2 regions of the Kitasatospora sp. NPDC005856 genome follow, and region 1 is predicted to be linked to the other one. Evidence: riboswitches for the same ligand, from Rfam matches in the RefSeq annotation. Region 1 holds a riboswitch; the other holds the start of a gene.

Evidence for each region. A riboswitch is a leader RNA that binds a small molecule or an ion and turns the genes downstream of it on or off. The one in region 1 is predicted to bind cobalamin.
Region 2: linked by a shared signal. The riboswitch ahead of ABZ449_RS14030 (ribonucleoside-diphosphate reductase subunit alpha) and the one ahead of ABZ449_RS24660 (cobalamin biosynthesis protein) in region 1 are both predicted to bind cobalamin.

Annotation. Positions count from the first base shown of each region.
Region 1 is NZ_JBEXWT010000043.1:43,171-50,335, reverse strand. It holds gene cobO (cob(I)yrinic acid a,c-diamide adenosyltransferase) at 1-198, opposite strand, end outside; gene ABZ449_RS24670 (putative cobaltochelatase) at 205-2,325, opposite strand; gene ABZ449_RS24665 (cobyric acid synthase) at 2,408-3,946, opposite strand; gene ABZ449_RS24660 (cobalamin biosynthesis protein) at 3,943-4,959, opposite strand; cobalamin riboswitch at 5,067-5,200, opposite strand; gene ABZ449_RS24655 (alpha/beta hydrolase) at 5,531-6,637, shown strand.
Region 2 is NZ_JBEXWT010000018.1:69,435-76,599, forward strand. It holds gene ABZ449_RS14020 (hypothetical protein) at 1-392, opposite strand, end outside; gene ABZ449_RS14025 (ribonucleotide-diphosphate reductase subunit beta) at 478-1,473, opposite strand; gene ABZ449_RS14030 (ribonucleoside-diphosphate reductase subunit alpha) at 1,494-3,905, opposite strand; cobalamin riboswitch at 4,098-4,230, opposite strand; gene ABZ449_RS14035 (glycosyltransferase family 39 protein) at 4,303-5,970, opposite strand; gene ABZ449_RS14040 (glycosyl hydrolase) at 5,967-7,043, opposite strand; gene ABZ449_RS14045 (glycosyltransferase family 2 protein) at 7,049-7,165, opposite strand, start outside.

The DNA.
Region 1 (7,165 bases):
GACCTTCCACTTGGCGGACTTCACGAACTGGAACACCCCGACCGACCAGCCCTGGTTCCAGGCCCGCAGTGCCATGCCGAACGCGGCCGTGGACTTGCCCTTCCCGGGGCCGGTGTGCACGGCGGTGATCGGCAGCGTGCGGCGCTGACGGGTCGTCAGGCCGTCGTCGGGAACGCTCTCGGGGACACCCTTGGGCATGTCGGCTCAGGCCGCCTTTCGCATCGAAGCAGTCGAAGTGGCACCACGGTTCTCGGTACGGCTCTCGCGGACGAGCGAGGCCACGCCCTCGGCGCGCAGCTCGTCCAGGCTGACGGCGGTGCCGCCGAGCAGCCCGGCCAGGGTGCGGGCCAGGCCCAGGCGGACCGGGCCGGACTCGCAGTCCAGCACCACGCTCGCCGTGCCCTGTGCCGCGAACAGCGCGGCCGCGCGACGGGACCGGTCGAGCGCGTCCCGCCCGCCGGTGGCCCGGCCGTCGGTCACCACGACCAGCAGCGGGCGCCGGTTCGGGTCGCGCAGCCGCTCCACCCGCAGCACCTCGTGGGCGCGCAGCAGGCCGGCGGCCAGCGGGGTCCGCCCGCCGGTGGGCAGTGACTCCAGCCGGGCCGCGCCGACCTCCACCGAGGAGGTGGGCGGCAGCGCAAGCTCGGCACCCGCACCCCGGAAGGTGATCATGCCGATCTTGTCGCGGCGCTGGTAGGCGTCCATCAGCAGCGACAGCACCGCGCCCTTGACGGCGGTCATCCGCTGCCGGGCGGCCATCGATCCGGAGGCGTCCACCACGAACAGCACCAGGTTGGACTCCCGTCCCTGACGCACCTGTTCGCGGAAGTCGTCCTTGTGCACCACCAGGGCACGCCCGCTGCGCCCGCGCGCCACCTGGTGCGGTGCGGCGGCCTGGAGGGTCGCGGTCAGGTGCAGCCGGGCGAGCGCGCCCTGCGGGCGGCGGGCGCGGATGGTGTGCCCGCCGGTGGTCTCGGCGGGGGAGCGGCGGCCCTGGGCGCCCTGCCCGGTGCCCTTGACGGTGAACAGCCGGGTCCGGTACGGGTCCCCGGCCGCGACCGGCGCCGACTCCCGTGCGGGGGAGGGGTGTTGCGCGGGCACGGGCGGCTGCGCGGGCTCCTCGGCGCCCTCGGTGGCGGGGGTCTCGGAGGCCGGCCCCTCGGGGCCGCCGTCGGACGGCTCGGGTGCGCCGCCGCCGTCGGGGCCGCCACCCCCCGGGCCGTCGTCCTCCGGGCCCCCGTCCGGCCCGCCCTGGGGCCCGCCGTCGCCGTCCGGGCCGGGACCGTCGCCCTCGGGCTCGGGGTCCTCCTGCTGCGCGTGCTCCTCCAGCGTCCGGTCCAGCTGCTCCTCGTCCAGACCCGGCGCGTCGAAGGGGTTGCGGCGGCGCCGGTGCGGCAGCGCCAGCTGCGCGGCCTTGCGGACGTCCTCCTCCAGCACCTCGGAGCGCCCGTCCCAGGCCGCCAGTGCGACGGCGGTGCGGGCCATCACGATGTCCGCGCGCAGCCCGTCCACCTCGAACGCGGCGCACACGGCGGTGATCTGACGCAGGGCCACATCGGTCAGCTCGACCTTCGGCAGCAACCCCCGTGCCGCGACGATGTGTTCGGCGAGCGCCCGCTCGTCCTCGGCGAACCGGGCGGCGAAACCGGCCGGGTCCGCGTCGTAGCCGAGCCGACGGCGGACCACCTCGGCGCGCTCGGCCGGGTCCCGGGTGGCGGCGATCTCGACGGTCAGGCCGAACCGGTCGAGCAGCTGCGGCCGCAGCTCGCCCTCCTCCGGGTTCATCGTGCCGACCAGCAGGAACCGGGCCGCGTGGCGCACCGACACGCCCTCGCGCTCGACGTAGGAGCGGCCCATCGCGGCGGCGTCCAGCAGCAGGTCCACCACGTGGTCCTGGAGCAGGTTCACCTCGTCGATGTAGAGCACGCCGCGGTGCGCCCTGGCGAGCAGTCCGGGCTCGTACGCCTTGACGCCCTCGGCCAGCGCCCGCTCCAGGTCGAGCGAGCCGACGATCCGGTCCTCGGCCACGCCGACCGGCAACTCGACCAGTTGGGAGGGGCGTTCGGAAGCGGACGGGGAGACGTGCGGCCCGTCCGGGCACTGCGGGTCGGGTGCGGCCGGGTCGCAGGCGAAGCGGCAGTCGTCCACGGTCGCGATGGACGGCAGCAGGCCGGCCAGCGCGCGGACCATGGTCGACTTCGCGGTGCCCTTCTCGCCGCGCACCAGCACGCCGCCCACGGCCGGGGAGACCGCGTTCAGCAGCAGCCCGAGCCGCAGGTCGGCCATGCCGACGATCGCGGTGAACGGATAGCGGACGTCACTCATGCCGTACCCCACTCCTGTCGTGCCCGGCTCTGCGTTCCTGCCCGGTCCTGCGTTCCTGCCCGGCGCCGTCGACCTACCCGGCTCATGCGTCACTCCCAGGGGCCCCGGGCGGCACGAACGGCAGCGATCCGGCCGCCGGCACCCCGCCCTCGATCAGCTTCCACAGCGCGTCGGTGTCGGCGTGCTCCTCGATCAGGTCGCCCAGCCGGTCCAGCCGGGCCTCGCGCGCCGCGGCGAAGGAGGTGTCCGGGGCCGGGACGAACGCCCGGCCCGACAGCTCCGCGACCTCGCGCAGGAACGCGCGGCGGAACCCGTCGTTCTCCAGCGCGCCGTGCCAGGTCGTGCCCCGGACCGAGCCCACCCGGCAGCCGTCCAGGCTCCGTCCCCGGCCGTCGGAGAGGAAGGTCTCCCCGCCCTCGACGGTGACCACCCCGTGGTGGATCTCGTAGCCCTCCACCCGCTGCCCGTACGCCTCGCCGACGGGCCGCGCCAGCACCTTCTCGGCGCCGAACCGCACCCGCGTCGGCAACAGGCCGAGGCCCTCGACGGCGCCGGCCCTCGACTCGACCTCGTCCACGATCGAGTGCGCCAGCATCTGGTAGCCGCCGCAGACCCCGAGGATCGGCAGCCCGGCCGCCGCCCGCGCCTTCAGCACCGGCTCCAGGCCGCGCTCGCGCAGCCAGGCGAGGTCCGCGACGGTGGCCCGGGTGCCGGGCAGCACCACCAGGTCGGCGTCGGCCAGCTCCTCCGGCCGGGTCGCCCAGCGGACCAGCACGCCCGGCTCCTGCGCGAGCGCGTCCATGTCGGTGAAGTTGGACAGCCGCGGGAAGCGCACCACGGCCACCCGCAGCACGTCCGCGCCGAGCGGTCCGGGCCCGTCCGCCCGGTCCACCACCGTCGACAGGTCCAGCGAGTCCTCGGCGTCCAGCCAGAGCCCGGGCAGCATCGGCAGCGTGCCCAGCACCGGACGGCCGGTCAGCTCGTGCAGCATCTCCAGCCCGGGCGCGAGCAGCCGCGCGTCGCCGCGGAACTTGTTGACGAACCAGCCGGCCACGTGCCGCTGGTCCTCCGCCGACAGCAGCGCCAGTGTCCCGTACATCGCCGCGAAGACCCCGCCGCGGTCGATGTCCCCGACCACCACCACCGGCAGGGCGGCGGCCGTGGCCAGGCCCATGTTGGCGATGTCGCGGTCGCGCAGGTTGATCTCGGCGGGCGAGCCCGCGCCCTCGCAGACCACCACGTCGTAGCGGCGGCGCAGGTCGGCCAGGCACTCCAGGGCGCGCTCCAGCAGGACGGGCTTGCGCTCCCGGTAGTCCAGCGCGCCCACCTCGGCCACCGGCTTGCCGAGCAGCACGACCTGGCTGCGGCCGTCCGCGCCCGGCTTGAGCAGCACCGGGTTCATCGCCGCCTCCGGCTCCACCCGGGCGGCCTGCGCCTGCATCGCCTGGGCGCGGCCGATCTCGGCGCCGTCGGCGGTGACGAAGGAGTTGAGCGACATGTTCTGCGCCTTGAACGGCGCGACCCGTACGCCCTGGCGGACGAGCCAACGGCAGATCCCGGCCGTCACCACGCTCTTGCCCGCGTCCGAGGTCGTCCCCGCGACCAGCAGCGCGTTGCTCATGCCCGTCCCCTCTTCTTCAGCAGTGTCCGCAGCAGGACGTGCCCCGCGACCGTCGTACCCAGCGCCAGTGCGCCCACCCGCCGGGAGAGCGCGCAGGCACGCTCGATGTCGTCGACCGTCACCGGCCGCAGCTCCGCACCCAGTACGGGCCGGTGCTCCACGCGCTCGCCGTACCGCAGCGTCCCGCCCAGCCGGACGCCCACCGCTCCGGCGAACGCCGACTCGGCCTGGCCCGCGTTCGGGCTCGGGTGCGCGGAACCGTCGCGCCGCCAGACCCGCCAGGCGGTCCGGGGCTCGGGCGCGGCGGCCACCGTCAGCAGCGCCGTCAGCCGGGCGCCCGGCCAGCCCGCCAGGTCGTCCAGCCGGGCCGAGGCCCAGCCGAACCGGGCGTAGCGCGGCGAGCGGTGGCCCACCATGGCGTCCAGGGTGTTGACGGCGCGGAAGGCCAGCAGGCCGGGGGTGCCGGCCAGGGTGCCCCAGGTCAGCGCGTTCACCACGGCGTCGGCGGTGTTCTCGGCCACCGACTCGACCACCGCCCGGGCGATCTGCTGCCCGTCCAGCGCGCTCGGGTCCCGCCCGCACAGGTGCGGCAGCCGCTCCCGGGCGGCCGCGAGGTCGCCCGCGGCCAGCGAGCGGCCGATGGTGCGCGCCTCCCGGGTCAGCGAGGTGCCGCCGAGCACCGTCCAGGTCGCGGCCGCCGCCAGCGCCGCCCGGCCCAGCGGGCGCCGGCCCACCGTACGGTCCAGGGCGAGCGCGCCCGCCGCGACCGTGCCCACGCACAGCGCCGTGTACCCGGCTCCCGCGCCGCGGTCGTCGCGCCACAGCCGGCGCTCCAGCCGGGTGGCGGCGCTGCCGAAGGCGGCCACCGGGTGGCCGCGGCGCGGGTCGGCGAAACGGGCGTCGGCGGCGTAGCCCGCGGCGGCGCCGAGCGCGAACGCAGCGGCGCGGACCAGCGGGCGCGGAGCGCGGGCAGGCCGGCGCGGGGAGGAGGACGGGGGTGCGGACGCGGTCATCGGGCGCACGACGGAGGGCGGCTCGGAGTCCGGCAGGGCGGGGCAGCCTGCATCGCGTGCGTGTCCTCACTCAGGGTCCGCGCCCTGGATCGACGTGACGGGGGCGAGAGTCTCCTGGCTTCCGGGTCGGACGCACCCCCGGAGCCTTCCAGCGGCCGTCGACGGCCCGCCGTGGCGATGTTCCGAACGTGCTCCCCGGTGACAGTGGCGGGACCGCGCCGGAATTCCACCGGCTTCCTCTCCATGCCTCCGTTTGGCCCCAGGATCCCATCACGCGCCCGAACCGGGAGTCAACCGAGGTCACGGAGGGGTTGGTCACACGCGGACGCCGCTGACACCCCGTGGGACGCCCGGCACGGCACCACTCCGGGCCGGCCGCACCGCCCCACGTCGCCCCCTGCGCCGCCCCCGCCACCGGCACCCTCGCCGCCCGCTTCTGGCACCTCCTCAGCGCCGTCGGGCCGCCGCCCGGGTGACCCGGACGGCCCAGCCGGGTGGCCGGGCGGGCGGGGCGCCGGTGGACTGGTGCTCGAACACCGTCCGGTCCGTCAGCAACAGAGCGGGGAGCGAAATGCGTTGGGGAACCGCCGCCGTCGTGGCGGCCGCCGCGGTCGGGGCCGCCGTGCTGGTGATCGGCCGTCGGGCCTCCGAGCGGATGGTCCGTCCGGAGGCCACCGTCCAGGAGTCGGGGCCGGTCCTGGTCCGCGAGCTCGCCCCCGGCCGGATCACCTTCACCCGCGCCCCCGAGAGCCTGCGCCCCGGCCGCTGGGCGGTCGAGTGGGCGGACGGCGGGCACGCGGTGGTCGAGGAGGTCCTGCACGGCGACGAGTCGGGTGTCACCCGCCGGCTGGTCCGCGCCGACCGGGGCACCCTCGCCCCGGGCACCGAGGTCCGCTTCACCCCCCGCGTCCACCTCGGCGACCCCACCGAGGCGCTCGGCCTCGCCTTCGCCGACACCGCCGCCGACGGAGAGCTCGGCGCCCTGCCCGCCTGGCGGCTCGACGGCAAGCGCGGCACCTGGGTGATCCTGGTGCACGGCCCCGAGGCGGACCGCCAGCAGACCCTCCCGGTGCTCCCCGTCCTCGACCGGCTCGGCCTGCCCGCCCTCGCCGTCACCTACCGAGGCGACCGCGGCGCCCCCGCCTCCCCGGACGGGCTCAGCCACTTCGGCGAGACCGAGTGGCGCGACATCGAGTCGGCGGTACGGCTGGCGCTCGACAGCGGCGCGGGCCGGGTGATCCTCTACGGCTGGTCCCTCGGCGCCACCATGGTCCTCCAGACCGCGGCCCGCTCCGCCTGGCCGCACGCCATCAGCGGCCTGATCCTCGACTCGCCGGTGCTCGACCTCCCGGCCTCCGCCCGCCGGGACGCCGCCCGGGCCGGCTTCCAGGGCGTCGCCGCCGAGCTCGGGGCCCTGGCCGCGGAGGGCCGCACCGGCGTCGACCTCGCCGACTTCGGCCGCATCGCCGAGGGCACCGACCTGCGGGTGCCCACCCTCCTCCTGCACAGCCCCGAGGACCGGATCGCGCCCTTCGGCACCGCCGAGAAGCTGGCCGCCGCCCGTCGCGACGTGGTCAGCCTCCAGCCCTTCCCCGGGGCCGACCACGCCACCCTCTGGAACACCGCTCCCGACCGCTACACCGAACTCCTCCGCCGCTGGCTCACGCCGCTGCTGTAGGGCGACTCCCGCGGCTCGTGGCCGGGCCCCGGGACGGGGAAGGTCCCGGAGTCCCGCGGAACCCACGAGCCGGGCCCTCGCCCCCCTCCTCGTGCGGGCGTTTCCGGCGGCGCCCGACGACCTTTTCCGGTGCGCTTCCCCCCGTCCACGAATGAACGTTTCCCCCATTCCGCCCACGGCGCGCGAGAAGTCGGCCAGTCCGACTTCTCGCGCAGCACGATCCCCCCACCCCGCGCGCCGCCCGTCCGGATTCGTTCTGGACAGCTCCGCCGGAAGTCGGCGGAGGACGAACCACCATGCGAGCCGCGCGAAATCCACCCTGATGTCAGGGGCAATTATTGACCCGGCCCCTGACCCCCCACCCGTACGCGCAGTGACCGCCCGGGCAATTCCGGTGACCGGGACGGCACGAGTGGCATGGGCAGGTCACTCGTTTCCGGCCAGGCGGTTTGCCGCTGTTGCCCGATCTTGCGGAGGTGCCACCGGCGGTCGCCCGGTCGTACGGACAACCGGATGTGACAGAAGGCC
Region 2 (7,165 bases), on a different contig from region 1:
TGGCCGACCGCGACATCCGTGGGGTCGATGCCCTGGGACCACGTCACCTCGGCATCCAGGCCCGGGACGGTGCGGCCGGGGGCGTACGACCGGAACGTGCCGCGGGCGCGGGCGATGAGCTCCCCGTTGCGCCGCAGCTCCGCCCGGCGGAGGCCGGTCGACCTCAGTTCGTAGCCGCGGTCGCCCAGAACGGCGGTGCGGGTGCGCGACTTCCGGGTGGTCGGCACGTTGTGGCCGTTGACGTTGATCGCGCCGTGGTCGCGGTCGGGAACCACCGTGACGGTGGGCACCCCCGACCCCTGCACCCGCGCCACGACGGACGGCCAGCGGTCGTAACCGACCTGTATCGGCCCGAACGGGCCGTCGATCACACGTTGTTGGAGCCTGGACATGCCTGGGCTACCCCCCTGAACAGCGGACAGCGAACAGCGGAGCCACCGTGACGGCGGCTCCGCTGTTTCGCCGGACGATATCGACCTAGAAGTCGTCGTCGAAGGCGACCGAGCCCTCGACGGCCACCTGGTACGCCGACACGCGGCGCTCGAAGAAGTTGGTCAGCTCCTGGACGTTCTGGAGCTCCATGAAGCCGAACGGGTTGGTGGACCCGTAGCGGATCGGCAGGCCGAGTCGCGCCAGGCGCTGGTCCGCCACCGCCTCCAGGTACTCCCGCATCGACGCGGTGTTCATGCCGGGCAGGCCGTCGCCGCACAGGTCCTGGGCGAACTGGAGCTCGGCCTCGACGGCCTCCTCCAGCATCTCCGTCACCTGCTTGGCCATCTCGTCGTCGAAGAGGTCGGGCTCCTCCTCGCGGACGGTGTCGACCACCGACATGGCGAAGTCCATGTGCATGGACTCGTCGCGGAACACCCAGTTGGTGCCGGTGGCCAGGCCGTGCAGCAGGCCCCGGCTGCGGAACCAGTACACGTACGCGAACGCGCCGTAGAAGAACAGACCTTCCACACACGCCGCGAAGCAGATCAGGTTCAGGAGGAACGCGCGGCGGTCCTCCTTGGTCTGCAGCGAGTCGATGTGGTCGACCGCGTTCATGTACTTGAAGCAGAACTGGGCCTTCTGGCGGATGGAGGGGATGTTCTCCACCGCGGCGAAGGCCGCGTTGCGGTCCTCCGGGTCGGGCAGGTAGGTGTCGAGCAGCGTCAGGTAGAACTGGACGTGCACGGCCTCCTCGAACAGCTGGCGCGACAGGTACAGCCGCGCCTCCGGGGAGTTGATGTGCTTGTAGAGGCTCAGCACCACGTTGTTGGAGACGATCGAGTCACCCGTGGCGAAGAACGCGACCAGCCGGCCGATCAGGTGGCGCTCGCCCTCGCTGAGCTTCGCCAGGTCGGCGACGTCGGAGTGCAGGTCCACCTCCTCGACGGTCCAGGTGTTCTTGATCGCGTCCCGGTACCGGTCGTAGAACGACGGGTAGCGCATCGGGCGCAGGGTCAGCTCGAAGCCGGGGTCGAGCAGCATCTTGCGGTCTTCGGGGGTGCTCACTGGCAGGCCTCGCAGGACTCGGGGTTCTCCAGGGAGCAGGCGATGGCGGCTTCCTGCTCCGGGGTGAGGGAGGGGGTGTTCACCGGCACGGGCGCGGGCGCCGCGGCGCGGGCGGTGCCGGACGCGGCCTGGGCGATCCGGGTGGCCGGGCGCGAACGCAGGTAGTAGGTGGTCTTCAGACCGACCTTCCACGCGTAGGCGTACATCGAGCTGAGCTTGCCGATGGTCGGCGCCGCCATGAACAGGTTCAGGGACTGGCTCTGGTCCAGGTACGGCATGCGGGCCGCGGCCAGGTCGATCAGCGCGCGCTGCGGCAGCTCCCAGGCCGTCCGGTACAGCGAACGCACCTCGGCGGGCAGCCAGTTCAGCTCCTGGACCGAACCGTTGGCGTCGCGCAGGGCGTCGCGGGTCTGCTGGTCCCAGACGCCGAGCTCCTTGAGCTCGCGCACCAGGTACGGGTTGACCTGGAGGAACTCGCCGGACAGCGTCTCGCGCTTGAACAGGTTGGACACCTGCGGCTCGATGCACTCGTACACGCCGGCGATGGAGGCGATGGTCGCGGTCGGCGCGATCGCCAGCAGCAGCGAGTTGCGCAGGCCGGTCTCGGCGATCCGGGCGCGCAGCGCCGTCCAGCGGTCGGCCCACTGCGGGGCGGCGCTCGGGAAGTGGTCGATGTGCAGCTCGCCGCGGGCGGCGCGGGTCTCGCCGTACGCCTCGTGGCGGCCCAGCTGCTCGGCCAGGTCGGCGGAGCGCTCGTACGCGGTGAGCATGATGCGCTCGGAGATCAGCGTCGACAGGGCCTTCGCCTCGGCCGAGTCGAAGTCGATCCGCAGCTTGAAGAAGACGTCCTGCAGGCCCATCACGCCCAGGCCGACCGGCCGCCAGCGGGAGTTGGACGTCCCGGCCTCGGTGGTCGGGTAGAAGTTGATGTCCACCACGCGGTCGAGGAAGGTGACGGCGGTGCGCACGGTGGCGTCCAGCCGCTCCCAGTCCATCGCGCCGAGGAGGTCGGCGGCCGAGGCGCCCGGGGCGACGTGGGCGCCCAGGTTGACCGAGCCCAGGTTGCAGACGGCGGTCTCGGAGTCGTCCGTGACCTCCAGGATCTCGGTGCACAGGTTGGAGGAGTGCACCGTGCGGCCCGGCAGCGCGGTCTGGTTGGCGGCGCGGTTGGAGGCGTCCTTGAAGGTCATCCAGCCGTTGCCGGTCTGCGCGAGGGTGCGCATCATGCGGGCGTACAGGGTCTGCGCCGGGATGGTGCGCACGGCCTTGCCGGCCAGCTCGGCCTTGCGGTAGGCCTCGTCGAACTCCTCGCCCCACAGGTCGACCAGCTCGGGCACGTCGGCCGGGGAGAACAGCGACCAGTCCTGGTCGGCGTTGACCCGGCGCATGAACTCGTCCGGGATCCAGTGCGCCAGGTTGAGGTTGTGGGTGCGGCGGGCCTCTTCGCCGGTGTTGTCGCGGAGCTCCAGGAACTCCTCGATGTCGGCGTGCCAGGTCTCCAGGTAGACGCAGGCCGCGCCCTTGCGGCGGCCGCCCTGGTTGACGGCGGCGACCGAGGAGTCGAGGGTGCGCAGGAACGGCACGATGCCGTTGGACTTGCCGTTGGTGCCGCGGATCAGGCTGCCGCGCGAGCGGATGCGCGAGTAGGACAGGCCGATGCCGCCGGCGTGCTTGGACAGGCGGGCGATCTGCGCGTAGCGGTTGTAGATCGAGTCCAGGTTGTCCAGCGGCGAGTCGAGCAGGTAGCAGCTCGACATCTGCGGGTGGCGGGTGCCGGAGTTGAAGAGCGTCGGCGAGGAGGTCAGGTACTCCAGGCGGCTCATCAGGCCGTACAGCTCGGCCACCTCGCGCACCGACTGCTCGCTGTCGCCGACCGCCAGGCCGCACGCGACGCGGAGCAGGAAGTGCTGCGGGGTCTCGATCACCTTGCGGGTGATCGGGTGGCGCAGCAGATAGCGGGACTGCACGGTGCGCAGGCCGAAGTACTCGAAGCGGTCGTCGCCCGCGGTGTCGATCAGCGCGTCCAGGGCGGCGGCGTGCTTGGCGACGAAGGCCGCGGTGGTGTCGCCGATCAGGCCCTCGGCGTGGCCGACGGCGATCGAGGCGGAGAAGGACACCGAGCCCTGGCTGTTCGCCTCGTCGACGATCTCCAGGGCGAGCAGGCGGGCGGCGAGCTTCGAGTACTGGGGGTCCTCGGCGATCATCGACGCGGCGGCGTCCACGGCCAGCCCGCGCAGCTCGGCGAAGTCCGAGCCGGCGTGGCGGCCGCGCAGCGCGGCGGCGGCGACATGGCCGGGGTCGACCTCGGTGAGGTCGGTGCTGCGATCGGTGAGCAGCCGCAGCAGGGCACCGCCGGGGTCGGAGACCGTCGGGTCGGTGAAGGCGGTACCGGTGCCCTGGGCGGGCAGGGTGGCTGAGGCGGCGATGGTCAAGGCGCTCTCTCCTGGCGGCGATCGGCGGCGGTGATCGGGGGCCACCGGGCCGATCGGGGCAGGGGAGCACGGCACGAACGCAGACGGCGTCGCGCGACGGTGACTCCCCGGCCCGCCCGCGAGGCCCGGAGGGGTACTGCTCGTGCCGGCGCGGCCTCTGCGGGAGGGCCGTGGCGCACGCTGTTCGGCAGGTCATCGGACTCGCGGTACGGCTGCTGGAGCCGCCCGCACACCGCTGCGGGGCAGTCCCGGATTCGCACCGGGTTCCCCTGCATCGACAGCAGAAGCGAGCATACATGTTGTGCCGCCTCACTGCGGCGGCACCATATGTTGTGCCTGTCGTGTCGCGGATGTGCGTGGGCCGGGCGGCGGGTCAGTGCTTGAGATAGACCTTGTACGTACTCGAATCGCCGGTCGGCGAGGTGAACTGGGCGACCAGCCGGTAGTGCCCGGCGGTGGTCAGGGCCTCGCTCAGGGCCCGGTCGGTGGCCCTCGGCGCGGTGCTGTCGAGGACGACCATCGTGAACCAGCCGTCCCGGATCGCGGCCACGCTGCCGTCGTCGCCGTGGTGCTGGACGCCGGCCCCGTCGCGGTACTCCGTGCCGGTGTGCGCGGAGACCCACTGCTCGGGCTTGGAGACGCTGCCGAGGTAGTACTCGGCGAGTCCGTCGACCTCGGTGAGATAGCGGCCCTGGGGCTGCGTGTGGGCCCGCAGGACGGCCAGCAGGCGGCCGGAGTCGGGCCCGTTCTGGTAGCGCAGTGCGGACTGCTCCAGGCCGAGGGCGAGCAGGGCGACCCAGACCAGGATGCCGAGCTGGGGATGGCGGAAGTGGGCGCCCACCAGCCGGGTCAGGCCGACCCCGGCGAGCGGGGCGGCGAGCAGCATGCCGTAGCCGAGGTGGCGGAACAGCGCGCCGGAGGTGCCCGTCCACAGGTGGGCGGCGGGGATCAGCAGGGAGGTGACGGTCAGGGTGGCCCCGAGCAGGGCGCGCAGGCCCCGGGTGGTGGGGACGGCGTCCTTCTCCGGCGCGTCGTGCTCGTTCATCTGTTCGCGGCGCGCGTAGGCGATGGTGCCGGCCACTGCGAGGGCGGTGAAGAGGCCGGCCCACCGGAGCGTGGCGAGCAGGATCGAGCCGGCCGAGCCGGGGGCGTTGCCGTGGGAGGGCGACCATCCGGCGACCTTGCCGAGGATGCCGTACGGGAGCAACAGGACGAAGGTGCCGAGGGCCGCCAGCAGCGCGCGCAGGGCGGCCGGCCCGGCCCGGTGGTACGGCCGGGCGCAGGCGAAGGCGAGGGCCACCAGGGCGGGGACGGCGAAGGCCGCGGAGTAGGCCACGGCGCAGGCCAGCGCCGTGGGCGGGGCAGCGAGCAGGGCCAGGGCCGGATGCCGTCTCGCGGTGAACACCGTGGTCCAGGCCGCGAGGGCGACCAGCAGGACGGCGAGGGACTCGGGCGCGGCGTAGAAGCCGACCACGACGGTGGACTGGAGGACGGCGTACACGGCGATGGCGCAGATGGCGACCCGCTCGTTGAACAGCCGCCGGGTCAGCGAGTACAGCAGCACGGTGGTGAGCAGCGCGAAGCCGAGGCTGAGCAGCCGGGCGCCCCAGATGCCGTTGGCGTCGGCGGCGGCGCCGGCCAGTGGCGGGTAGAGCCAGGGTGAGCCGTGCACCCGGTCGACCAGGTCGGTGGTGACGGGGGTGCCGTGCAGGAGGTGGGCCAGCTGCTGGCGCCCGGCGACCATGGCGGCGGCCTCGTCGGGGTGCGCGGCGGCCAGCAGGCGCAGCGAGAGCGCGGCCTGGACGGTCAGGACGGCGCCCAGCAGGCCGAGGGCGATCCGGCGGCGGCGGGGGCTGGCGCCCGGGTCCCAGCCGATCGCGGGGACCTGCGGGATGGTGTACGGGGCCAGCTCGACGCCGCCGGGGTTGTCGACGGGCACGGGCGTACGGCGCGTACGGGGTTCCGGGCCGTCCGGCGGGGGGACGTCCGACACCGGGTCGGCGGGGTGGTCCGGGGTGGGGGAGAGGTCGCTGTTCATCATGGGTTCCGGATGTCGAAGCCGTAGCGGGGGGCGGACACCCGCTTCTTGAAGGCGGCGAGGGTGTCCGGAACGGTCTCGACCCGCCAGTCCGCCCGCTTGATCATGTTGAACCAGATGAAGCCGACGATGTCGTCGTGCGCCTCCATCCCGGAGTACAGCTGGTCGACGAAGGCCTGTTGGTGCCTGCCTTGCTCGGCGGCGGTCTCGCTGATGAAGAAGGGCTTGTTGCAGAAGGTGCGGATCTCGGCCATGGTCGGGCCGTACAGGGCCTCGAAGGTCTTGGGGCCGTCGTTGGTGAAGTAGCCGGTCATGCCGGCCCAGTCGACGTAGGTGTCGCCGGGGTAGTACGGCGCCAGGCGGGTGTTGGGCGCGGGGACGGTGATGTTGGGGCTCCAGACCCAGATCACGTTGGTGGCGCCGGCCTGGTCGAAGATGTCGTGGACGTGGCGCCAGGCGGCCACGAAGTCCTCGGGGGTGGCGGCCTGACGGCCCCACGGGTACCAGTCGCCGTTCATCTCGTGGGCGATGCTGATGGCGATCGGCAGGTTGAGCTTGGCGACGGACTTGGCGACGCCGCGCACGTAGTCGTCGGTGTCGCCGGCCGCGATCGAGGCGAGCGAGCGGTCGTGCGGCTCCCAGGCCATGAAGGGCAGTGCCCCGGCCTCGTGGATCCGGCGCACGCCGGAGGTGTCGAAGCCGCCCTTCCAGTGGGCGTAGTACTCCAGGATGTTGGGCTGCTTGCCGATCGCGGCACTGTAGCCGGGCAGGGCGTCCATCGTGGCGGGGACGTCGGGCAGGGCGGCGCCGAGGTACTTGTGGCTCGGCTTGAGCAGCGGCGTGACGTCGTAAGGGACGCCGGTCGGCAGGGCCTTGGGCTGGACGGGCGCCGCCGGTGCGGTGCTTCCGGCGGCGCCGGGGGTCGCGGCGGGGGCGGCCTGGGCGAGGTCCTTCTGCATCGCGAAGCCGGGGTCCTCGGGGCCGCACGCGGTGACGAGCAGCAGGCCGGCGGCGGTCAGCAGCGGGAGCGCCAGCCGGCGACGGAGCCGGCCGGCCCGCCGGAGGGGGGCGGTCATGGCGATCACACTGCTTCCGTGGGGCGCGGCTGGACGAGGACCCGGCCCACGATGGTGGCGTAGAAGAGGCCGGAGGCGAGGACGAGGGCGAAGTTCAGGGGGCCCATGGTGAGCATCCGCCA